Regions from separate parts of the Hydrogenophaga sp. 5NK40-0174 genome, predicted to be linked through region 1. Evidence: predicted binding sites of a transcription regulator. Region 1 holds the regulator's gene; each other region holds the start of a gene.
What was found. The regulator sigma-54, encoded in region 1, starts transcription at its own class of promoters, with help from an activator protein. The targets are predictions, from matches to a motif close to TGGCANGNAANCTGCTTT.

Region 1 (5,767 bases):
CCCCGACATGCTCGCCGGTGCTGCACGTGACTTTGCGCCACACGACGTGACGTTCTACTTGCGTGACCTCGCCGCAGCCTATCACTCCTACTACGACGCCGAACGCATCCTGGTGGAGGACGAAGCGATCAAGCTGGCCCGACTGGCACTGGTCGCGGCCACCGCGCAGGTGTTGCACAATGGTCTGGCTGTGCTGGGCGTGAGTGCGCCCGAGAAAATGTAAGGCAACCCGCTGTCGATAGCGGCTGTCCAACCTGAGCACCAACATGACACCACTTTCATCTTCTTCTGCCTCTGCCCGCCACCAACGCGGCGGAACCCTGCTGGGTTTCGTGATCGGCGTCGTGGTGGGGCTGGCCATCGCACTTGTGGTCGCGGTGTACGTCACGCGCGTGCCCATTCCGTTCGTCGAACGGTCCCTGTCCCGGACCGCCGAACAGGATGCGCAAGAGGCTGAGCGCAACAAGGGCTGGAACCCCAACTCGGTCCTGGGCGGCCAGGAAACCACAGTGGCCCCGCCACCCGAGCCGCCTGCACAGCCTGGCGTCACCGCACAGCCCGAGAGTGGCAATGCGACAGAAGGTGACCCTCTGGGTGACTTCGTCCGCTCGCGAACGGCCTCTACCAGCCCTTCGGCAGACGGGCTGGTCAACCAGAGCGATCCGTACACCTACTTTGTCCAGGCCGGCGCTTTCAGCTCGGCGGGCGACGCTGAAAACCAGCGTGCCCGTCTGGGCATGATGGGCATGGTCGCTGGCGTATCCGAGCGCAGCCAGGATGGCCGGACCGTCTACCGCGTCCGCATCGGGCCGTTCGAGGAGAAGTCCATGGCAGATGCCACCCGCGAGCAGCTGGTGGTCAATGGCGTGGACGCCGTTCTCGTGCGACTGCGCCGCTGAAGGCGTGATGGGCCGCGGGCAAGTTGAGAGGAACTTTGCCAGGCCACAAGAGACCAACGAATTTTTGATCAGGATCGAGAGGAGCCGAGCATGCAGCGTCGTTTGTTTTCCCAGTCACTGGTGAGTGCAGCCGTTCTGGGGTCAGGTCTGGCGAATGCGCAGGCACAGGTGTTCACGCCAGGCAAGCACTACCGGGTGCTGAAGGACCCGGTGCTGACAGACGTGCCCACGGGAAAAATCGAGGTGCTCGAATTCTTCTCTTACGGATGCCCCCACTGCTTCAACTTCGAGCCGCCCATGGAAAAGTGGAAGGCCGAGCAGAAAGATGACATCGTGGTCCGCCGTGTGCATGTGGCTTTCAACGCGCGCTTTGTGCCGTTGCAGCAGTTGTACTACTCGCTGGAAGCGATGGACCTGGTGGAGAAGTTGCACTACAAGTTCTTCCAGGCATGGCACACCGAGAAAAAGCGACTGGGCGATGCCAACAGCATTGCTGACTGGGTCGCGAGCCAGGGTGTGGATCGCGCCAAGTTCGTGGCGGTCTACAACTCTTTCGGCGTGGCAGGCAAGGCCAAGCGAGCCGTGCAGGTTCAGGACGCCTATCAGGTCGAAGGCACGCCTGCTGTGACGGTGGCGGGCCGCTTCTACATTCCCGGTCAAGGACCTCGCACCTTGCAAGTGGCGTCCCAGCTGATTGATGAAGTCCGCAAGGGCTGAGATCTGATCTTCAAACCATTGGCTGACGAGCAATGGGCTGCCTTCGGGCGGCCCTTGTCACTTTTTTATGGTGTGATTGCCAAGTCACCCCCCGCATACCAGCGATAAATCGCTACAATGAATGCAAGTTTCGTGCCCTGTACTGCCATGACGCCTGTAACATTTCCCACATCTCTGATCCGCTCGACCCTTCTGGTTGGTGTTGCCCTGCTCGCCAATGGTGTTGCGCTGGCTGAAAAAGCCGACAAGGACAAGCCCATGAACATTGAAGCTGACGCGCTGCGCTATGACGACGCCCGCCAGACCAGCATCTTCAGCGGCAAGGTCCTGATCACCAAAGGCACGATCACCATGCGCGGAGACTCCCTGCGGGTTCGTCAGGACGATCAGGGCAACCAGCGAGGCGTGCTGGTGGGCAAGGGAAGCAATCCGGGCTTCTTCCGCCAGAAGCGCGAAGGCTTGGATGAGTACATTGAAGGGGAAGGCAACAAGATCGTCTACGACAGCCAGAAGCAGACGGTGACTTTCACCGGGCAGGCTGTGCTGCGCCGCTTCCGCGGTGCTCAGCTCAATGACGAGAGTGCGGGCAATGAAATTGTCTACAACAGTGAGACAGAGGTGTTCACTGTCAAGGGTGGCAAGGGTGCCCAGACGGAGAGCAACCCGAGCGGCCGTGTTCGGGCCATGCTCACCCCCATTCCTCAGGACAAGACCAGCGAGCCATCGGCTCCGCCGGCGCAGCTCAAGTCTTCCGAGAAGCTCAACGAGAAGACTCCGTGAGCGAAAGCGACGCATTGCTCGAGCCGGCATCGCCGCCGGCCATGGCTGTCGAGAGTCGTCTGGACGTTCGGGGCCTGAAAAAATCCTATGGCAGCCGAAAGGTCGTCAAGGATGTCTCACTCTCGGTTGACAAGGGTGAGGTCGTGGGATTGCTCGGACCAAACGGTGCAGGCAAGACCACCTCTTTTTACATGATCGTCGGATTGCTGCGCGCTGACGGCGGCGAAATCACCCTGGATGGAAAGCGCATCGAACGCTTGCCTATCCACCGACGGGCTCGCCTCGGGTTGGGCTACCTGCCGCAGGAAGCATCCATCTTTCGCAAACTCACCGTCGAGCAAAATGTCCGCGCGGTTCTGGAGTTGCAGGTGGATGTGGCCGGACAACCCTTGTCCGAGCTGGAAATCAATGCCCGGCTGGACCAGTTGCTCAAGGATTTGAGGGTGGACCACTTGCGCGCTTCCCCGGCCCCAGCGCTCTCCGGCGGGGAGCGCCGCCGCGTCGAGATCGCGCGAGCCCTGGCCACCAGTCCACGGTTCATCTTGCTCGACGAGCCTTTTGCCGGTATCGATCCCATCGCCGTGATCGAGATCCAGCAAATCATCAGCTTCCTCAAGTCGCGTGGCATCGGTGTCCTGATCACGGACCACAACGTGCGAGAGACGCTTGGCATTTGTGATCACGCCTACATCATCTCGGATGGTCAGGTCCTTGCCAGCGGGACAACGCAGGAAATTGTGGACAACGCAGATGTTCGCCGGGTGTACCTGGGCGAGCACTTCAGGATGTAGGCATGGGTGCGGGTGTGCAAGCTCAACGACAACGGTTGTACGCTGGCGATGGTCTGCGCGTGCGGCTGGTGTGGGGCTCATGAAGCAAGGCCTTTCGCTACGCGTCTCCCAGCATCTGGCGCTGACCCCTCAACTGCAGCAGTCGATCCGGCTGTTGCAGTTGTCTACGCTGGAGATGGCGCAGGAAGTCGAGCAAATGCTCGACGAGAACCCCTTTCTCGAGCGCGCCGACGACGCGGCCGAACGAGAGGAGTTCGGGCTCGATCAGTCGGATGCGCAGGTGAGCTCAGGAGAGCAGGCCGTCGAAATCGACGCCGCCCAGAGCACTGAGACCGATGCCGGTCCTTCTGCAACAAAGGATGGCACATCCACTTCTGACACTGCACAAGAGGCGCGCGAGGAAGCTGCGGAATTGCGTGCCGATGGTGACGCGCCCGTGGAGGAGAGCTGGGAAGGGGATGGCAGCGTCGACGTGGCGCCCGATGACGGCGAGTGGGGGGGGGATGCGCCAGCGCGCAACGCCGGAAGCGGCGATGGGGGGGATGAGGTCTCCGCCATGGATCTGGCCAGCGCCCACGAGACCCTGTATGACTTCCTGCACCAGCAAGCCCGCTGCATGCGTCTGAGTGACGACGATCAGGCCGCGCTGTATTTCCTGATTGAGTCGCTCAACGACGACGGCTATCTTGAAGATGACCTCATGTCGCTGGCGCTCGATTGGTGGCGCCTCAAACACGGTGCGGGCGAGCCCCCTCCAGGTGTGGAGCAGCTGGAGGAGGCTGAAGAGCAGCTGCGCACGGCCCTGGCCTGGTTGCAGCATCTCGAGCCGGCAGGCGTGGGTGCTCGCGATCTGAGCGAGTGTCTGCGGCTGCAGATCATGGAATTGCGCAATACGCCCGAGGCCCAGGCAGCCTTGCAGCTTTGCGACCAGCCGCTGGAGCTGGTCGCCAAGCGGGACGTCAAACGGCTGAGCGCCCAGTGTTCCCTGCCAGCAGAACTGGTGAAGTCTGCCCTGGCACTGATTGCCGGCCTGGAGCCCAAGCCCGGACGGCGTTTCGTCAACGTCGATCAGATGGTGGTCGTGCCGGACGTGATCGTCAGTCGGTCGGGGCGTGGCTTCAAGGTGCAGCTCAACCCTGATGTGATGCCCAAGGTGCGGGTTCAGGATGCCTATGCGGGCGCCATGAGACAGAGCCGCGGCGGCACAAAAGACGCCAATGCCGACAGTGGGGGCTATGCCGCCATGCAACAGCGGTTGCAGGAAGCACGGTGGTTCCTCAAGAACATCCAGCAGCGCTTTGACACCATCTTGCGTGTCTCAACCGCCATTGTCGAGCGGCAGCGCAATTTCTTCATGCACGGCGAGCTGGCCATGCGCCCTCTGGTCTTGCGCGAGATCGCTGACGAGCTGGGCTTGCATGAGTCCACCATCAGCCGTGTGACCACGGCCAAGTACATGGCCACGCCATTCGGCACCTATGAGCTCAAGTACTTCTTTGGCTCTTCCCTGGGAACGGAAACGGGAGGCAACGCGTCCAGCACAGCGGTGCGAGCGCTGCTCAAGCAATTCATCGCCTCCGAAGAACCCAGCAAGCCGTTGTCCGACAATCAGCTTTCTGCCATGCTGCGCGAGCAGGGTATTGAGTGTGCGCGCCGAACCGTGGCCAAATACCGGGAATCGTTGCGGATCGCTCCGGCCAATCTACGCAAGGCGCTTTGAGCTCCGCCTTCTGAACCGGACCCTATGGCTCCCAGGTCGCGGGTGAACGCGACTTGTCTTGAACAGTCAAATCCATCGCATGAATCAGTTGGACATCTTTCTGCCCTGCGCGGCCGGCGTCGAAGCATTTCTTGAAGCCGAGGTCCGCCGGCTCGTCGGAGCAGACGAGCCGGTTCGCGCGGTCCGTGCTGGCGTGCAGGTGCGCACGTCGTGGCGCAATGCCATGCTGCTCAATCTTCACAGCCGCCTGGCTCAGCGCGTGCTGGTTCGCCTGTGGAACGGGCGCTACCGGCAAGAAGAGGACCTGTACGACGCCGCCTCCAGCGTCGCCTGGGAGATCTGGTTCGACCCTGATCAAACACTCAAGGTTGAGATCACGGCGCAGCACAGCCCGCTCAAGAGCCTGAACTTTGCCGCACTGAAGATCAAGGATGCCGTCTGTGACCGGTTTCGCGCCAAGCGCGGCGAACGACCCAGCGTGGACACAAGGTGGCCGGATGTGCGGGTGTTCGCCCACCTGACGGCTGACGAGCTGACGCTCTATATCGACACCACGGGCGAGCCCTTGTTCAAGCGGGGCTGGCGAGAAGACAAGGGCGATGCGCCGCTGAAGGAAACCCTGGCCGCAGCCATGATCGCTGCGACGGGGTGGGACGACCAGGCCCGTGCGGCCGAGTCGGTGGACGACATCCCTCCGCTGTACGACCCTTGTTGCGGCAGCGGCACGGTGGTCATTGAAGCGGCGCAAATGGCTTTGAACATTGCGCCAGGCCTGCAGCGGCGATTCGCTTTTGAAAAACTGATCCCTTGCCAACAGCACGTGTGGCAGTCGCTCAAGGACCAGGCAGCAAAAGCGCGAA
Region 2 (5,767 bases), on a different contig from region 1:
AATGCCTTGTCGCAGTGCGGCATCCAGCAGGGTCTGGTTGTCTTCCACCTCGATGGTGGTGCCGAGTGGTTCGATGGTGAGCTGGTACATGGCGTAGGCGAACAAAGCCCCAACCCGCGGCAGACCGGGGGCATGAAAGGCATGAAGCAAGAGAAGAAGTTCGGGAAAAAGCGGGCTGCCGACGGCCACGCATGTGACCGAAGGCAGACCGAAAGAGACAACCCGGTGATCAGTGATGCGAGTTGTTGATGCCCGTGAGACCAGGCGTACGGAAGCGGATCACGTCCTTGTGCTGCAGACCGTTTTCGGCGAGCGACTTGGTCGGGTCCGGCTTCCAGGGCTTGCCGGACTTGAACCACTCGGCCTTGTCCCAATCGATCTTGGCGAAGTCCGGGTGGTAGCCGTAAATGCCAGGCAGCACTGCCGCAGACAGCGCCCCGAAAGGCGTGTCCGGTGGCAGAGGCAGGCAAAACGGTGCGCAGAACATCAGGTGGTCTTCCCAGCCGATGTAGAGCAGCGGTGCAGGAAAGTTCTCCCGTACGTCTTTCATCGGGAAGTCGTACGGGGCTTCAAGGGTGTTGGCAACAACGCTCATTTGGCATCTCCTTTCCACATCGCAAAGTTCTTCTGGTCTTCAGAGCCTTCGAAATCGAAGTTGTCCCGGCCCACGTTCATCTCGTAGTAGTCGAGCACGGCCATCAGCGGGTCGAAACCTTCTGCGGTTGGGTCGGTGCCCGGCTTGAAACAGTTGCCCTGGTAGATCTGGTGCACCGGCAGCCAGCTCTGCACGTATTTCTCCGGCTCGTCGTCGAAGATGTGCTGGCAGTGGTCAGAGCAGAAGTGGTACTTGTTGCCCAGGTAGTCGCTTTCCCGATAGGCGATCTTGGTGGCATCGCCGGGCTCGGTGAAGATCATCGGGATCTGGCAGGTGGTGCACAGCATCGGCAACGTCTTGTTGTAGAAGCGGTTGTCGGCTTGCTGCTGCTCGCGGTAGAACTCGAACAGCGGGCGGTAGTGCTTGTCGAAGCTTTGTGGGTACTTCTCCGAAAGCCAGGCCATCTCGTCATCGCTCGGCATCCAGGTGTGGATGGGGGCAGCGGCGTTGTAGTTGTAGAAGGTGTTCCACGCCTGGTGGCTGATGTGATCCTTGCCTTCGCAGGCGTCTTTCCAGCCGGCGGGCTCGCGGATGCCGTAGCGGGCCAGGTCCTTGAACAAGGCGCCGCCGTTTTGCTCGGCATACATCTCCCAGGCTTCCTTCCAGCTCATCACGCGCTTGGGCAACATGTAGTCCTGCATCATGGCCACGATGGTCAGCAGGCGATAGCCGCGCCAGAACCATTTATCGATCCACTTCTGCACGATCGGCACGTTGGCCTCGTCCTGCTCCAGCATGAACTTGATGCACTCGATGCCCAGCGTCATGTGGCGCGATTCGTCGGACTGTGCCGAGAAGCCAAAGGTCACCGTGCTCATGTCGCCGTTGTGGGCAGCGCCGCTCATGAACGGCACGAACAGCAGGTTGGTCAGCACGTACTCGAACGAGAAGCTCACCGAGGTGAGGAACTCGAACGGGCCAGCCGTCACAGCATCTTCAAAAAAGCTCTTGGGCACAGACAGGTACCACACGCGGTCGAACCAGTGGTTCGAATGGTGCATGCCGTTGAAGTACTTGTTGTAATGGCTGATGGCGTGGGTTTCGGTCTGGTAGTGGCGCAGCTCGTCGATCGACTGCATCTGCGCGGCCACGCGGGCACCTTCACCGGTGAACTGCCGGCCCACGTGGGCAAAACCGCGGTGCGCGTAGTACTCCAGCGGGGTCACGCCCTGGATGAACAGCTTGAGCGCGTTCACATAGCGTGCGTCGGAAATGCCCAGCTGGCCATTGTTCTGCGCGAAGGCATCGATCACGGCGTAGAGCTTCTTCTCCTTTTCACCCTGGTACTTCCAGTAGGCGTCCATGGTCAGGCGGAACGGGTCCTGCCACTGATCCCAGTCGTGAATCTTGATGCCCTCGTAGGTGTCGTACGGGAACACCTTGTCCATGGGTTGATACGTCGTTTCCCAGCCCAGGCCGCGCGTCATTGCCGCATAGCGTTCCTTGAGGCCAAGCTTCTTCTTGCTGACTCGTGTATCCATGAATTTCTCTCCTGTGTGCGGTTCAAAGAACCCGGAAAAATCTGTCGTTACCTGTGGTTTCGGCTGCGGGCCAAACACGCCAACCTCCAGGCTCCCGAAGATCCGGCTTTGCCGGTCCAAGGGAGCGTCCCCTTCCGGCCGAAGGCCAGAGAGGGGGAAGGCGCAAAGCGCCGCAGGGGGTGTAGCCGAATCCAGTGCCGCAGGGGGTGTTTCCCTAGTGCTTCCAGCTCAACGTGAGCTGATCGTCGTCCTCGTCGATATGCCCCGAGAGCGTCACCAGGTTCACGTGGATCTGCTGCAGGTCATACGGCTGGCCGGTTTGCTCTTCAATGGTTTCGCGCTTGATGGTCAGACTGTTGGGCGCGTCGATCTTCACCAGACCGGTCGGGTGGGAGACCACGGCGTTGGGGTTGTCGGCCACGATGGCGTCCACCACAGGGCGGGCTTCTTCGTTGGCCTGAAAGGCAATGAATACGTTGGACATGGTGGTGCGTGTGCTTCCGATGTGTTTGTTGCTGTGTGGGCGTGGGGGCAGGAGGAGCGTTGGCGTTCAGGCGCCGATGTCCAGCCCGGCTTTTTTGGCTCGCTCCTGCAGCGCCTGCCGTGCTTCGCCAATGGCGTCCTTGGCCTTGTCGCCCAGTGCGAGCTGTGCCACTGGCGTGAGGGCCGCTTCTGCACGCTCGCCCCAGTCGCGAACCCAGCCGGAAATCAGCGCGCGGTTCTCGTCTGACTCTGCGGCAGCCGTCTTGATCACGGCATCGATCCAGCGGGAGGTCTCGGCCGCCCACTCGGGCATGAAGGACGTCAGCATGGCCACCGCCGTGCCGCCTTGCAGCGCCACGTGGTCGTCCACGAAGCTGGTGTAGATCAGCGGGTAGAGCTGACCATCGAGCGCGAAGTTTTGTGCCACGAACAGCTCGAACGGGTCTTGCACCACCAGGCTGTCTTCCACCAGGCGGCGCAAACCTTGCCATTCAGGTGCTTCGAGCCAATCGGCCTTGGCGTCGTCCAGCACAGACGGTTCCGCCAGCGTGAGGCCGAGCTTGGTGAGGTATTGCGCGACGCCCAGGTTGTCCATGGCGTGGAACATCGCCGGTGCGGTGAACACGGTGCCATAGCCATAGGCGCAGATGGACGCGTTGTTCATGTTGGCGCCCCAGGCCGCGTGACGCAGCGGCACCAGCACCTTGAGCACTTGCTCGCGCAGCTCGTCGCTCATCATGCTGGCCAGACCTTTCTTCTCCACGAAGGCGAAGTTGGACTCGACACCGTCCTGCTGGCGCGCACGCGTCATGGTCCAGGTGGCGTAGTAAAACTGGCGCGGGTCCTTGAGCGCATACCAGTCTTTCAGCACCACCTTGCTGCGTGCGGGGTCGAACAGCTCGTGCTTCGGGTCCCAGGTTGGCCGGTACTGAAAGTTGGCCGACGGTTGTGCGCCGTAAGTGGCTTCCTGGTAGCGTGAAGCCACCTTGTCGCCACCGATGTGCTCGGCCACGTGCGCATAGGTGTTGCGCAAGGGGGTGATCTCGCGCGATTGCAAATCAATGTTCATTCGCTCTGTCTCCTCTGGGTGATGCCAGGCGTGAGCCCGGTGTGGTCAGCCTTGTGCCGGTTGTTGCTGCGGCTGGTGATTCTGTGGAAGCTGCTCGTCGTCCAGGCGTTGAACGCGGTTGACGCGGCAGAACTCTTCAAACGCTTGTGGCGGCAGAAGCAGTTCCACCGACAGCTCGGGCCAGCCAATGGCGAACTCGAAGCTCACCAGGCCGTCCGGCATGTGTTCGAGCACCTTCACGAAACGCTTCGATGCATCGCAGGGCGGCATGAAGGGTTCAGTTGAAGGGGATGTCATGGTGTGTCTCCTGTCGGTGAAATTGGGCCTGTTCGCATGCCTTCAGCACATGGACAGATAGTGCGAACAGGCCCTTTCCCATCGCAGGTGGCGTGCCAGAACCTGGCGTGAGGGCAAAAAATCTCGATATTTCAGGGATTCCCCTGATAAATGAGCGCCAGGCGAGACGGTGTGTCTCAGGGTTTTCCAGAGGATCGGCGCGCTTTGTGAGCCGTTGTCACCGCTGAGGTGAATCGAGCACATGTTCATTTGGTGAACTGTGCGGAACGGGCTTGATGAAATGATCAAGCCGCGGAGAATTCCGCTTGCGAAGCACGTCACCTGTCTTCAGAATGTCGAGAATCCGGTGCGGCACTTCCCCGTCAGCGACGCGCAACGCAGCTTCGCGGCCGCCTCGGTCCATCGATACAGAGACAAGCACGGAGACAACATTGGGGGCATCCTTGACCTACCCCAGCGACAGCGATTTGCGCCGTCTGCTGCGGTTTGAGCCCGACAGCGGCGCCATCTGGCTGGGTGAGCGGCGCATGGTGCTGCTGCACACGGCAGCTCTGGCGGCATTGCGGCAGGACTTGATCCACTCCGTGGGCAAGGAACATGCGCGACGCTTGCTCACGCGCATGGGCTATGCCTGCGGTTTTCATGACGCCGGGTTTGCGGCCAAGACGCGTGGCAGCAAAGGCCTGGACGACATGTTCATGGTGGGCCCACAGCTGCACATGCTCGAAGGCGCTGCACGTGTGACGCCCGTGCGCATGGAGATCGACGCGGACGCCGGCGAGTTCCTGGGCGAATTCCGCTGGGACGACTCGTGGGAAGCGCACGCGCACCGGCTCGCCTTCGGCATTGCCGAAGAGCCAGCTTGCTGGACGCTGCTGGGCTATGCCAGTGGGTACACCAGCGCGTTCATGGGGCGGCTCATTCTTTTCAAGGAAACCCGCTGCGCCGCTTGTGGCGACAGCCATTGCCATATCGTTGGACGGCCCATCGACCAATGGCCGGACGGTGATGCCCACCGTCACTATTTTGAAGACGACTCCTTGCTGGAAAAGATGGAGGCCTTGAACCAGCAGGTCGAGGCGCTCAAGACATCGCTGGCACCGCGCGTGTCCGGTGGCATGCTGGTGGGACAATCGCCGTCGTTTGCGCGCGCCCACGATTTGCTGCGGCGTGCGGCGGCCACACAGGTGACGGTTTTGCTCACTGGCGAGACCGGCGTGGGCAAGGAGCGCTTTGCCCATGCCTTGCATGAGTTGTCGGATCGGGCCGAGAAACCGTTTGTGGCGGTGAACTGCGCGGCTCTGCCGGCCGAGCTGATCGAGGCCGAACTCTTTGGTGTGGAAAAAGGCGCGTTCACCGGCGCCCACGCCACGCGCTCCGGGCGCTTTGAGCGCGCCGATGGCGGCACCCTGTTTCTGGACGAGGTGGGCGAGCTGCCATTGCCTGCACAGGCCAAACTGCTGCGTGTGCTGCAGGAAGGCGAGATCGAGCGGCTGGGCGCAGAGTCCCACCGCAAGGTGAATGTGCGGCTGGTGGCGGCCACCAATGTGGATCTGGAAAAGGCAGTGGAGCGCGGCACGTTCCGCAAGGATCTGCTCTACCGCCTCAATGTGTACCCCATTTGCATTCCGCCGCTTCGCGACCGACCGGCCGACATCGAGCCCCTGGCGCGTCACCTGCTCGCCCGCTTTGCAGCGGTGCACCACAAGCGCGTCGCCGGCTTCGGCGACCGTGCCATTCAGGCGCTCGTCCACCATCCATGGCCTGGCAACGTGCGTGAAC
Region 3 (5,767 bases), on a different contig from region 1:
TGGCGCAAGAATTGCTGGTATGGGAGCAATTTCTCATGGCGTGGCGTCGGGGTGACTGGTACGCTTGTGAGCAACACATCCGTGTGCTCCAGCAGCACAATGGACAAAAAGGGCTTTACCGTCTGTATGCACAGCGGTTAGCCTCGATGAGGGAGGTGCCGGCCCAAGACAATTGGGATGGGACCAGCGTGTTTGAAACCAAATGACGGGCCAGGGCCAGGCATGGTGCTCGACCATGTGACCTGACCAGGCGCGTCGCCGGAACAACAGATTTGACTCAAAGTCCGATGAAGGTTCGCGTATTGGGGTGTTCTGGTGCCATTGCGCAAGGCTGCCGGACCACCTCTTTCCTGCTGGACGACAACGTGCTGGTCGATGCCGGTACCGGTGTTGGCGATCTGCCGCTGGAAGAGATGGCGCGCATCGACCATGTGCTGCTGACCCACTCCCATCTGGACCACGTGGCCAGTCTGCCCCTGATGCTGGACTCGGTGGCGTCCACGCGCATGGCGGACAACCGCCCTCCGCTGCAGGTGCACGCACTGCCGCAGACCATTGCAGCGCTGCGCACCCACATCTTCAACAACGTCATCTGGCCAGACTTCGCCTCCATCCCCAGCGCCGACACGCCTTTGCTGAAATTCGTTCCTTTTGTGGTGGACGAGCGCCTGCATGTGGGCGGCAAGATGGTCGATGTGTTGCCCGCCGTCCACACGGTGCCGGCCGTGGGTTTTGCGGTCCATGCCGACAAAGGTTGCTGGGTGTTCAGTGGCGACACCTGGCGCAATCCGGCCTTCTGGGAGCGGGTGAACAAGCTACCGGTGCAGATGCTGGTGATCGAGACCGCCTTCAGCGACCGCGAGCGCGAGCTGGCCCGGCGCAGCCTGCACCTGGCACCGGCTTCACTGGCCGAGGAGCTGGACCAGATTGGGCCCGGGCGGCGTTTCCCGGTGTACATCACCCACACCAAGCCGGCCGAAACCGGGCTGATCATGCAAGAGATCCAGCGCTTCGACGAGACCCCGAACCGGGCCAACGATGTCCGCCACGACATCCGCTGGCTGAGCGCCGGCGACACGTTTGAGCTGTGACAATTTTTGTCGCACAGATCGGCGGTGACCAAATTTGTCAGCCACATTCGACAATCCGGGTCACAAAATGTCACCCGATAGTCCTAATCTGTGAAATAAGCCGCAAAAAACAGGCCAGAATTTCTGACTGAGGAGTTGGCACGCGAAGTGCGTTACCCAAGACGTCAGAGTCTTTTTCTCCTCTTTCATTCCAATCAAGGAGTTCACAACATGAAGCGTTCCATTCAAAAAGGTTTCACCCTGATCGAACTGATGATCGTGGTGGCCATCATCGGTATCCTGGCTGCTGTCGCACTGCCTGCTTACCAGGACTACACCGTCCGCTCGCGTGTGACGGAAGGTATCGCGCTGGCTAGCGGCGCCAAGAAGCAAGTCGAAGTGGATGCCAACACCGCTGCCGAACTGACCGCTCTGGCGAATACGTTTAACGCTCAGGTCGGTGGCGCCGGCGCTGTCTCCAAGTACGTTACCCAAACCCAGATTGACCCCAACACCGGTGAAGTGACGGTGACCTTCAACGAAGCCAACATCGGTTCCATCCCTGCCGCCTCCACCCTGGTGTACACCCCATACATCCAACTGGCTGGTGGCCCTGTGCAGTTGCAAACTTCCTACGCTGGCATCGATACGGGTACGATGGACTGGGGCTGCTCTTCGGTGACCAACGCTGTATCGGCTGGCCGTGCTCTGCCGACCCTGACCGCTGGAACCTTGCCTGCCAAGTACGCTCCCAGCGAGTGCCGCTGATCTCTTGAGAGGTGCCTTGGTGGGCTGCCATAGAGCAGCTTGACCGGCCGCCTTTCCGAATCGGTAACAAAAGCGACGTGTCGTGAGACACGTCGCTTTGTTCGTTCTTGATTCCGTGTTGCCACTGGGAGCGCTGGTGGGTGCCAGTGTGGGAGCCGAGCGGCATTGTTGTGGCAACCTCTCAGTCGTACGCTCTCTGTCAATGTTCTGACGAGATGTGTCGCATGCGACACGGACCTGACACAAATTGTCAACAGATCTTCGTTAGATCGTGACCTACCTCACACTAATGCAGGTGGCTCGACTGGCATGGCTTCTGCTCTTTGTTTCCATAGGTATTTTTTCGCTGGCTTAGGCGATTCTGCGACAAAGAGAGGTGGGTTCCGTCATGTTTTCCAAACACCGTTCTCAGGGTTTCACGCTGATCGAGCTGATGATCGTGGTAGCCATCATCGGTATCCTGGCAGCGGTGGCGCTGCCAGCGTATCAGGACTATACGGTTCGTTCGCGGGTGACAGAAGGCATTGCCGTGGCTCAAGGTGCCCGTCTGCTGGTGGCCACAGAGGCCACGACGCAGGCCGATCTGGTGGCTTCTTCCGCAACCTTCAATGCGCAGGTGGGTGGCTTGGGTGCCGTGTCCAAGTATGTGAGCCAAGTGCAGATCGATGGGGTCACAGGTGAAGTGACCGTGCAGTTCAACCAGGTCAACATCGGCTCCATTCCACCGGCATCGACTCTGGTATACACGCCGTACATTCATGTGGCGGGAGGGCCTTCCCAACTCCAGGCTGCATTGGCAGGCAACCAAACAGGTTCCATCGATTGGGGGTGCGCCTCGACGACAAACGGAGTGTCAGGTGGCCGTGGCCTTCCTCAGGTGGGCGGCCTTGGCACTCTGCCTGCCAAATACGCACCCAGCGAATGCCGCTGACAAGACAGATTTCGTTCTGGTAGAGAATAGGGGGCCGGATGTTGCCCCCGGGTGACTCTTGAGCGCCCTTTTCTTTCTTGACAGTCATCACTCCATCATGAGCGAAGCTCCCATTGCGCGCTGGAACTGGCCATCGCGCTTGCGCGCTGCCGGCATTCATTTAGCCGTTTCCGCCCTGTTGGCCACCCTCGCTGCGGCCCTGGTATTTCTGTTCTGGTTTCCATACCCCTACCGTGTCATCGCAGGTGGGCAAGACCTGTTTTGGCTAATGGTGTCAGTGGATGTCGTACTTGGTCCCATGCTGACGTTGGTTGTCTTCAACCTGCGCAAGCCACGTTCGGAACTGATTCGCGACCTTTTCATTATTGGCAGCGTTCAGATGGCCGCGCTGGCATATGGTTTGTGGTCGGTGTACGAATCTCGCCCGGTCTACCTGGTTCACGAGGTGGACCGGCTGGTGGCGGTGGCGGCTGCCGATGTCGACCCTGCAGATTTGCCCAATGCGGAACCCGCCTTTCGCAAACTCCCTTTTGTTGGCGTCCCCTTGATTGGTTTGCGAGACATCCGCAACGGTGAGGAGCGCATGAAGTCATTCGAGTTGGCGCTGGCTGGCAAGGATCTTTCGTTGCGCCCCGAATACTGGCAACCCCTCAGCGAGGCCAATAGGGAAGTCATACGGCAACGTGCAAAACCCTTGCAAGTCTTGGTCGACCGATCTGAGGAAGATGCACGCTTGGTGAACCAGTGGTTGCAGGAGAGCAAGCAACCTATCGAAGAATTGACCTATCTCCCGTTGACGGCCTCAAAGACCATCTGGACAGCAGTGCTCAGGGCAGATTCGCTGGAAATTGTGGGCTACCTGCCCATCGACAGCTTTTGAAGTGCGCGTCTGATCAGCCACCCGCCACAAAGTGACCGCTTTTCCCGCCTGATTTCTCCAGCAGGCGGACATTGCTGATGGTCATGCCGCGGTCGGCGGCTTTGCACATGTCGTAGATGGTGAGCAAAGCGACCGTGGCGGCGCTGAGGGCTTCCATTTCCACGCCGGTCTGGCCGGTGCATTCGGCCGTGGCCTGGCAGCGCACGCTGTGGGTGGCTGCTTCCACCTCAAATTCCACCGCCACGCGCGTGAGCGCAATGGGGTGACACAGGGGAATCAGGTCGCTCGTGCGTTTGGCGCCCTGGATACCGGCGATGCGGGCGATGCCGAGCACGTCGCCCTTCTTGGCTGTGCCGCTCTGAATCAGGGCCAGTGTGGCCGGCTCCATGCTGATGCGGCCTTCGGCCACCGCCACCCGTCGCGTGTGCGCCTTGTCGCCCACGTCCACCATATGGGCCTGGCCTTCAGCGTCGAAATGGGTCAGGGGGCTGGGGGCAGTGGTCGTCGGGGTCTTGGCGTTGGACATCGTGCGGCGCGTCAGGCGGAAGGTGGTAACACTGGAGAGAGGCCACAGCATAGCGCAGGAGCGGAACCAGAGGCCGTTTGCAGGCATCATACGCACATGAACTTCTCATCTCGTGCCACCCGCCTGACCATTGCCTCGGCCATGGCGCTCGCTTTTGCCCTTCCCGCGCCTTTGTGGGCGCAGCAGTCACCTGGCGCCACCAGTCCCTCTGGCCTGCCCTCGCTGGGCGATGGTGCTTCTCTGACGATCTCGGCCGAACGCCGCCTGGGTGACGAGATCGCCCGCGAAATCTACAAGGACCCGGACTATCTGGATGACCCGGTCCTGAGCCAGTATCTCTTGCAGACCTGGATGCCGCTGGTGCGGGCCGCGCAGGCGAGGGGGGATGTGCCGGCCGAAATTTCCGGGCGAATGGCCTGGGAGCTGATGATCGCCCGGGACCGGCGTGTCAATGCCTTTGCCCTGCCCGGCGGCTACATGGGCGTCAACCTGGGCCTGATCGCGGTGACCGAGAGTCGCTCGGAACTGGCCAGCGTGCTGGCCCACGAGCTGACCCATGTGTCTCAACGCCACATTGCGCGAATGATCACGCAGCAGGACCGTACCGCGCCCCTGCTGATGGGTGCCATGGTGCTGGGCGCCATCGCTGCCGGGACCAATGTGGACGTGGCCAATGCCGCCATCATGGGGTCGCAGGCGCTGGCGGTGCAGGCACAGCTGAATTTCTCTCGGGACATGGAGCGAGAGGCCGATCGCATTGGCTTTGGCGTGATGACGGAAGCAGGTTACGAGGGCGAGGGCTTCGTCAGCATGTTCGACAAGCTGCAGCAAGCGTCCCGGCTGAACGACGACGGGGCCTTCCCCTATCTGCGCAGCCACCCGTTGACGTCCGAGCGGATGGCCGACATGCGCTCGCGCATTCCGCTGGCGCAGCTGGGTCCGACTCGGGCGGCGGCTGAAGCCATGGGGGGCTCACCTGCCCGGGCAGTGGATGCGCAGCATTTGCTGATGGCTGCGCGTGCGCGCGTGCTGGCCGAGAGCAAGCCGGACCTGTGGCGCGCGTGGGAGGCCCAGGGGCTGGCAGACAAAGCCAGTGTGGCCGAGCAATATGCGGGTGCCTTGTCGGCCATGCGCCTGGGGCAACTGGACAATGCCCTGACGCTGGCCAATCGCCTGAAGTCGCGCGTCAAGGGGGTGGATGAACCTGTGGTGGACTGGCTGCTGCTGGAGATAGGCGCGTCCCGAAGTGCCGGCGCGGCTGCGCGTTCGCCCGGCTACGAAGGCCTGGCCCGCCAGATGGCCGCTCGAACTGACCGAAGCTCCGTGCTGCTGGGGGCGCAGGCGCTGATGGCCATGGGGCGCCACCAGGATGCGGTGGACGCCTTGCGTGCCTACGGCAGCCTGCACCCGCGTGACGCGCTCATCTGGCAGCAGCTGTCGCGAGCCTATGCTGCGCTGGGACAGCGGTTGCGCAGCGTCAGGGCAGATGCTGAAGCGCAAATGGCGTATCTGGACTATGCCGGTGCGGTGGCTCGCTTCAAGGCGGCGCAGGCCTTGCCCCTGGCCGAGCGCAATGCCGACCCGATGGAGCA
Region 4 (5,767 bases), on a different contig from region 1:
ACCCTGGCCTGGCTGGGTTCCTCCAAGCAGAACCCCATCCAGTCGGGGATGATGCTCAAACTCATTCGTGGTGGCTTCTCGCCAAGCATGTCCAAGGCATTGCTCGAGCGCCTGCCTGCCGAGCTGGATGCCGCGGGCGCCATGCGCTGGATCATGGATGTGATTGTGCGCAACCTGAAGGTTGCAGGTGCCGGTCAGACCTTGTGCGAAGAGGGTGGTGTTGTGTCACTCGTCGGCGCAACAGGCGTCGGCAAGACCACCACGGCAGCCAAGCTTGCAGCCCAGTGCATCCAGATGCACGGTGCCGGCAGTGTGGGCCTGATCACGCTGGATTCCTATCGGGTCTCGGGCTACGAGCAGCTGCGTACCTATGGACGCATGATCGGCGTCGTCGCCCATCTCGCGCACGATCGGGCGGCGCTCAAGGACTTGTTGGGCCTGCTCAGCAACAAGCGCATGGTCATCATCGACACCGCCGGCCTGGGCCAGCGCGACCAACGCCTGCAGGACATGCTCGACATGCTTGAGATGCCACAGGTCAAGAAGACGCTGGTGCTCAATGCGGGCTCCCATGGCGACACGATCGATGATGTGTTGCGCGGCTTCAAGGCCAAGAAGCTGCACGGCGTGATCCTCTCCAAGGTGGATGAGGCCGTCAAGCTGGGGCCAGCACTGGATTCCCTGATCCGTCATCAAGTCACGCTTCGGGGCGTGGCCAATGGTCAGCGTGTGCCTGAGGACTGGCAGAACCCGGATGCGCCTGCCCTCGTGCGCGCGTCCATGGCCACCAACGGCAAGTCGGCCTTCGACCCCACTTCTGCCGAGATGGGTCTGTACTTTGGCGCATTCTCTGGCGAGACCCAGATGAACATGGGGGCGCTGAATGTTTGATCCCGGCGTCCATCAGGCGCTGGGCCTGCAACGCTCAAAGCTCCATGAGGGGCCGCTGGTGTTGTGTGTGGCCTGTCCTGCTTTCGCCGAGCAGGGCTATGAGATTCTTTGCGAGCTGGCGGCACAGATCAATGCAGCCGGCCGACAGGCAGTGGTGCTGGATGCGCATGCCTGTGAGGCACCGCTGCATCAGGCTTCGCCAGGAAAGCGCTGGGGACTGCTGCATGCACTGCATGATTCCTCGGTGGTCAACGTCGAGCGCGGCGGCTCCCGGGAAGACTGGCTGGTACTGCCCGCGCAGCAAGGCATCAAGACATTGCAGGCGACGGCCAGGGCAGGGGGCGCGCGCCTCGCGGTTTCGCGTCTTCTGGCACCTTTTGGCAGTTCGGTCATCACGCTTCTCTACGCGCCTGCGCAGCATATTGCCAGTTTGATGGGCGGCATGAAAGCCACGGCAGTGGTGCCCGTGGTGGCTGATCCACAGTCCTGCCTGGACGCTTACGGCGCGGTGAAAGTCCTGTACCACGCAGGACTGTCTCCAGCTTTGCTGCCAGGTGCCGATAAAAGATCTGGATACACAGAAAGCGAATTGCTCACGCGAGTGATGAGCAACGTCGGGGAATGTGCGCAACGATATCTGGGCCACCAAGTGGTGGCCTGGCCGGAGCAATCCTGGGGGCATCTGGCGCTGGATCAAGCCAGCTCAGCCGCCGTGAACTGGGGGGAGCACGAGCCAGAAGAGCCCGTGCTGGGAAAGTTTGCCGTGGCAGGCGCCACGTACTGGAGTTGAACAATGTACACCGCCAAAGGCACACTCAACAGAGAAGACCAGCTGCGCAAGTACAGTCCGCTGGTCAGGCGATTGGCCCATCACATGATTGCCAAGTTGCCACCGAGTGTCGAGCTGGATGATCTGATCCAGGTCGGCATGATCGGGCTGACCGAGGCCATTGCACGGTTTCAGCCCACGCAGGGGGTTCAGTTCGAGACCTTTGCCAGTCAGCGCATACGCGGCGCCATGATTGATGAGCTGCGCGATGGTGACTGGATGTCCCGTGGGTCGCGCAAGAGTCAGAAGGAAATCGAGCAGGCCGTGAACCGACTGCAGCAGCGTTTGCACCGTGCACCCAAGGAATCGGAAATTGCTGATGAGCTGGGCATGGCGCTTGACGACTACCAGCATCTCCTGGCCAAGGTCAGGGGAACGCAGCTTGTCTACATCGAAGACCTGGGTGGCTCCAGCGGCGATGACGAGAATTTTCTGGACCGTCACATGGGCGAGTCGGAGGCAGATCCCTCAGCGGTGCTCACAGATCAGCGCATGCGCATGGCGCTGGTTGACGCGATCAAAACACTGCCCGAGCGCGAGCAGTACATCATGAGCATGTACTACGAGCATGACATGAACCTGAAAGAGATTGCGGCTGTGCTCGGTGTGACCGAAAGCCGCGTCTGCCAGCTCCACAGCCAGTCCATCGCAAGACTGCGCACCAAGCTGCGAGCCCATTGATATCGATTGAACCAGTTTCTTTGCCCCAAGGTTGAAAAAGCTGCACATGCCAGGAAGGCATCTGCAGCTTCTTTTTTGGGAAGCAAACGTCAGCGGCTGAACGGGATGGTTCAGGCGTAAGCCGCAGCTTTCATCTCCGTGGCCACTGCGCCATACACCTCGGCCCAGGCGGTCTTCACCTCGGGAGTGAAGGCGTCACCCAGGCCTTGCTCAAGCGTCTTGAGCAAAGCGGCGCCAACAGTATCGTAATGCTCTGGTTTGACTCCGTAGTCAACGTGCTTTTCGCCCAGCTGGTGCAAAGCAGGCAAGAGCGATTCCACATCGCTCAGACCTTTCACGGCCAACCCCAGCATCTGCATGAGCTTGTTGCCCTGCTCAGCCATGTCACCCTTGAAGAGGGGTTTGAGCTTGGGGTCGGCTTCAAACAGGTTCTGGTAGAAGAGGGCGGCGGCTTGAGGGGCGATGGCGGCGACGGCAGGCCAGGTGGATTGAACGGTGGCGATGGTGGATGGTGTCATGGTTTCTCCCGGTCATGCAGTCAGTTGCAGAGTCAAGTCAATGGGCTCGCTGGTGCCCTCGCCGCGCCATGCACGCCTGTGGTGCCTGAAACGGAGCATGTACAAGGAAATGCAAGACATGTGCCTGGCCATTGGCCTGAGACCGTGGCCAGCAGGAGATGCCGCCCCAGAAACGCCAAAAGCCGGCATGGCCGGCGTTTGGAGGGAGAGTGATCCTGCTGGGGCTGGGGCTGGGGCGTCAGGCGCTCAGGTAGGCCTGACCGGGGCCGCCTGGCCGGCCTTGCCCCATGCCAGGGCCGTAGGTGGCACTTTGGCGGTGCGGCATCAGTGAGTTGACAGCACGGTCCGTCTGCGCGGCAGACCGGAGCACAGCCTGGCGAAGGCGTGCAAAGCGTTGTGCTGCTTTCTCGAATTCGTCGATCAAGGCCTCTCCGGCCGCTTTGAAGTCCGATGCCGGCGGCGGCGCCTGCAGCACGGCATTGATGCGTTCGCTGCTGTCTCGCACACCGTGTGCGTCATTCTCCAGCAGTGCGAGTTCGAGCTTGTCGAGCTCGGCGCGCAAGGTCAGGATCCAAGGATGGGACTTTGCGCTGGCAATTTGGGATTCTGCTGTCATGATCGCTACCCCTTGTAAAGGACGGTTGTGCGTGAGAAGGAAGGCCGCTCGATCAAATCAATGCTCAGGACTTGGCGCCACCCAGCATCTCTGCTGCGTTGGACAGCATCTTGTCGGCGATCGCTTCTGCGTTGACTTCGAAGGTACCGCTGGCGATGGCTTGCTTCATGGCTTCGACTTTTTCGCTGTTGAACACTTCGCTGCCGCCGCTCGAAAGCGCTTGCGTGGTCGAGTCCGACAGGGAGACGGACACGCCGGGCTGTGCAGCAGTGGCAGCTGGCGCCGCGCCTTTGGCTTGCGCAGCCTGCCCTGCCTGAGCGGCATTGGCGGCTTCATTGGATTGGTTTGCCTGGTCAGCCTTCTGCGGGCCACCTGCAACCGATCCAATGTAGGAATCGGGGTTTGAATCAATCTTCATATCACTCTCCAGGCCCAAGAGAATTGGGCGTCATGCAGTGAGCATCGGCCTGCCCTGAGAGAACTTTAGCCCTAGCCATCCGATTTCTTGAGATTTTTTTCACACTCGAGAGCCCAGATGGCCCAAAAATGCACGAAATCTACAAAAGCACGTCCTCAACCTGCCCGTTGCGCACCGTACCCGTCACGATCCGGCCACCCTTGAGCCGGATGCGCACTGACTCGCCTTCGATCCCATGGGTCATGGCGCGGCCGATCACCGTGACCAGGAATCCATTGCCCTTGCTGAGCACCCGAACCTGAGCGCCCGGCTTGAATACCGGGACCTGTCTGACCATGTTCTGGCGCAGTGCCTGCCCGGCGAGCAATGAATAGGACGCCTGCGTGCCCACCCAGTTTTCAGGGTTGGCCAGCACGCTGGCATGCTGTTCCGCCCAATCAATTTCGGCCAGCGCAGCGTCTTCTTCAGTCAGAACCTCACCAGCGGTGACGTTTCGCTTGAGCACCCAGGCGGGTCCCCAGGCCTTGATGGTGATGGGCAAGAAAACGTTCCACCTGACCTGCCCCTCCAGGCAGCGAAGACCGATGCGGCTTCGCCCCCACAGCCGGGTGCCAGTGGGCAGGTAGGGCTCTACCCGGTAGCAGGCTGCCAGTTTGAGGCGGGGGTCAAGCGTGCCCATGACCACTTCCGGCCGCAGCGGGCCAGTGCTGGTGTTGCCCAACGAAGAGGCCAGTGCGGGCTGAAGCCAGTCGTAGGCAAGTTGCTGCAATTGCTGAACGCCGTCCGCCTGCCGGGCCTGTTGTGCCTGGGCGGGAGGCACGCAGACGCAGACAGCCAGAGAGAGGAACGCCATCGCCCATGCCCCGCGGGGCAACTGGCTGAGCTTTGATATGAGGGTGTGAAAGTGGTGCATGGCAGTCGGCTCCTGGTGCTTGCTGTTCAAGTCACCAGACGATGTCTGGCAGATCTCACTTTAGTAGCGGCTCGTGCAGGGCGAAGCGGGGAAATACGGCGATTCAGGGGTTTTGTTCGGTCCATTGCCAACCCTCAAGTTTTTCCATACTGACGCCAAGCCCGCATGAAACACCGGTTTCAGGCGACCACAAACACCATCCGCACCGGAGGTCTGCATGCTCGAACAAATGACTGCCCGCCTGGACTTTCATGGCGACGCACTCATGCTGCGCTCGCACCGGCAGCAAGTACTGGCATCGAACATCGCCAACGCGGACACCCCAGGCTACGTCGCTCGCGACTTCGACTTTGCCGATGCGCTCAAGTCCGTTTCGGGCGGAGCAGACGTCAAGACAGCTGCTGTGACACACGCCAGCCACATGCGCCTGAACGCACCGAGCGTGCAAAACCCCGAGCTGGCATACACGGTACAAACCCAGCCCAGCCAGGATGGCAACTCGGTCGACCTGGATCAGCAACGCGCCAACTTCGTCGACAACAGCATCCGCTACGAGTCGACCTTGCGGTTCATCAATGGTCACGTCAAGACCATGCTCAGTGCCATCACGGGTCAGTGATCGGCACACACGGGAAGGACTGAAACATGTCAATGTTCACCATCTTCAATGTCTCGGGCAGCGCCGTCAGCTCGCAGGCCCAGCGCCTCAACGTTGTAGCCAGCAACCTGGCCAATGCCGACGCCGTGGCCGGACCCGATGGCGAGACCTACAAGTCCCGCCACATCATGTTCCAGACCGTGCCCATGGGCAACGAGGGCTCTGCGGGGGTGAAGGTTCAGGACATCAAGGAAAGCGATGCACCCGGCCGCCGGGAGTATGCCCCGCATCACCCAGCTGCCG

Region 2: a site for sigma-54 is predicted at 4,066-4,083, ahead of ABWV89_RS13215 (phenol hydroxylase subunit). Genes of this name have one in related genera too.
Region 3: a site for sigma-54 is predicted at 2,144-2,161, ahead of ABWV89_RS10390 (pilin). Genes of this name have one in related genera too.
Region 4: a site for sigma-54 is predicted at 3,028-3,045, ahead of ABWV89_RS15730 (globin family protein). Genes of this name have one in related genera too.

What each region holds. Positions count from the first base shown of each region.
Region 1 is NZ_BAABWG010000007.1:19,700-25,466, reverse strand. It holds gene argS (arginine--tRNA ligase) at 1-223, shown strand, start outside; gene ABWV89_RS18105 (SPOR domain-containing protein) at 267-899, shown strand; gene ABWV89_RS18100 (thiol:disulfide interchange protein DsbA/DsbL) at 990-1,616, shown strand; gene lptA (lipopolysaccharide transport periplasmic protein LptA) at 1,764-2,396, shown strand; gene lptB (LPS export ABC transporter ATP-binding protein) at 2,438-3,187, shown strand; gene rpoN (RNA polymerase factor sigma-54) at 3,267-4,907, shown strand; gene ABWV89_RS18080 (THUMP domain-containing class I SAM-dependent RNA methyltransferase) at 4,987-5,767, shown strand, end outside.
Region 2 is NZ_BAABWG010000003.1:749,737-755,503, forward strand. It holds gene ABWV89_RS13190 (NADH:ubiquinone reductase (Na(+)-transporting) subunit F) at 1-90, opposite strand, end outside; gene ABWV89_RS13195 (phenol hydroxylase subunit P4) at 230-595, opposite strand; gene ABWV89_RS13200 (aromatic/alkene/methane monooxygenase hydroxylase/oxygenase subunit alpha) at 592-2,136, opposite strand; gene ABWV89_RS13205 (MmoB/DmpM family protein) at 2,351-2,620, opposite strand; gene ABWV89_RS13210 (aromatic/alkene monooxygenase hydroxylase subunit beta) at 2,687-3,688, opposite strand; gene ABWV89_RS13215 (phenol hydroxylase subunit) at 3,734-3,985, opposite strand; gene ABWV89_RS13220 (sigma 54-interacting transcriptional regulator) at 4,417-5,767, shown strand, end outside.
Region 3 is NZ_BAABWG010000003.1:181,000-186,766, reverse strand. It holds gene ABWV89_RS10405 (CHASE2 domain-containing protein) at 1-206, shown strand, start outside; gene ABWV89_RS10400 (3',5'-cyclic-nucleotide phosphodiesterase) at 288-1,091, shown strand; gene ABWV89_RS10395 (pilin) at 1,302-1,838, shown strand; gene ABWV89_RS10390 (pilin) at 2,227-2,769, shown strand; gene tfpZ (TfpX/TfpZ family type IV pilin accessory protein) at 2,867-3,649, shown strand; gene moaC (cyclic pyranopterin monophosphate synthase MoaC) at 3,663-4,175, opposite strand; gene ABWV89_RS10375 (M48 family metalloprotease) at 4,272-5,767, shown strand, end outside.
Region 4 is NZ_BAABWG010000004.1:485,268-491,034, forward strand. It holds gene flhF (flagellar biosynthesis GTPase FlhF) at 1-891, shown strand, start outside; gene ABWV89_RS15720 (hypothetical protein) at 884-1,681, shown strand; gene ABWV89_RS15725 (RNA polymerase sigma factor FliA) at 1,685-2,401, shown strand; gene ABWV89_RS15730 (globin family protein) at 2,512-2,919, opposite strand; gene ABWV89_RS15735 (hypothetical protein) at 3,158-3,535, opposite strand; gene flgM (flagellar biosynthesis anti-sigma factor FlgM) at 3,600-3,953, opposite strand; gene flgA (flagellar basal body P-ring formation chaperone FlgA) at 4,093-4,866, opposite strand; gene flgB (flagellar basal body rod protein FlgB) at 5,084-5,485, shown strand; gene flgC (flagellar basal body rod protein FlgC) at 5,512-5,767, shown strand, end outside.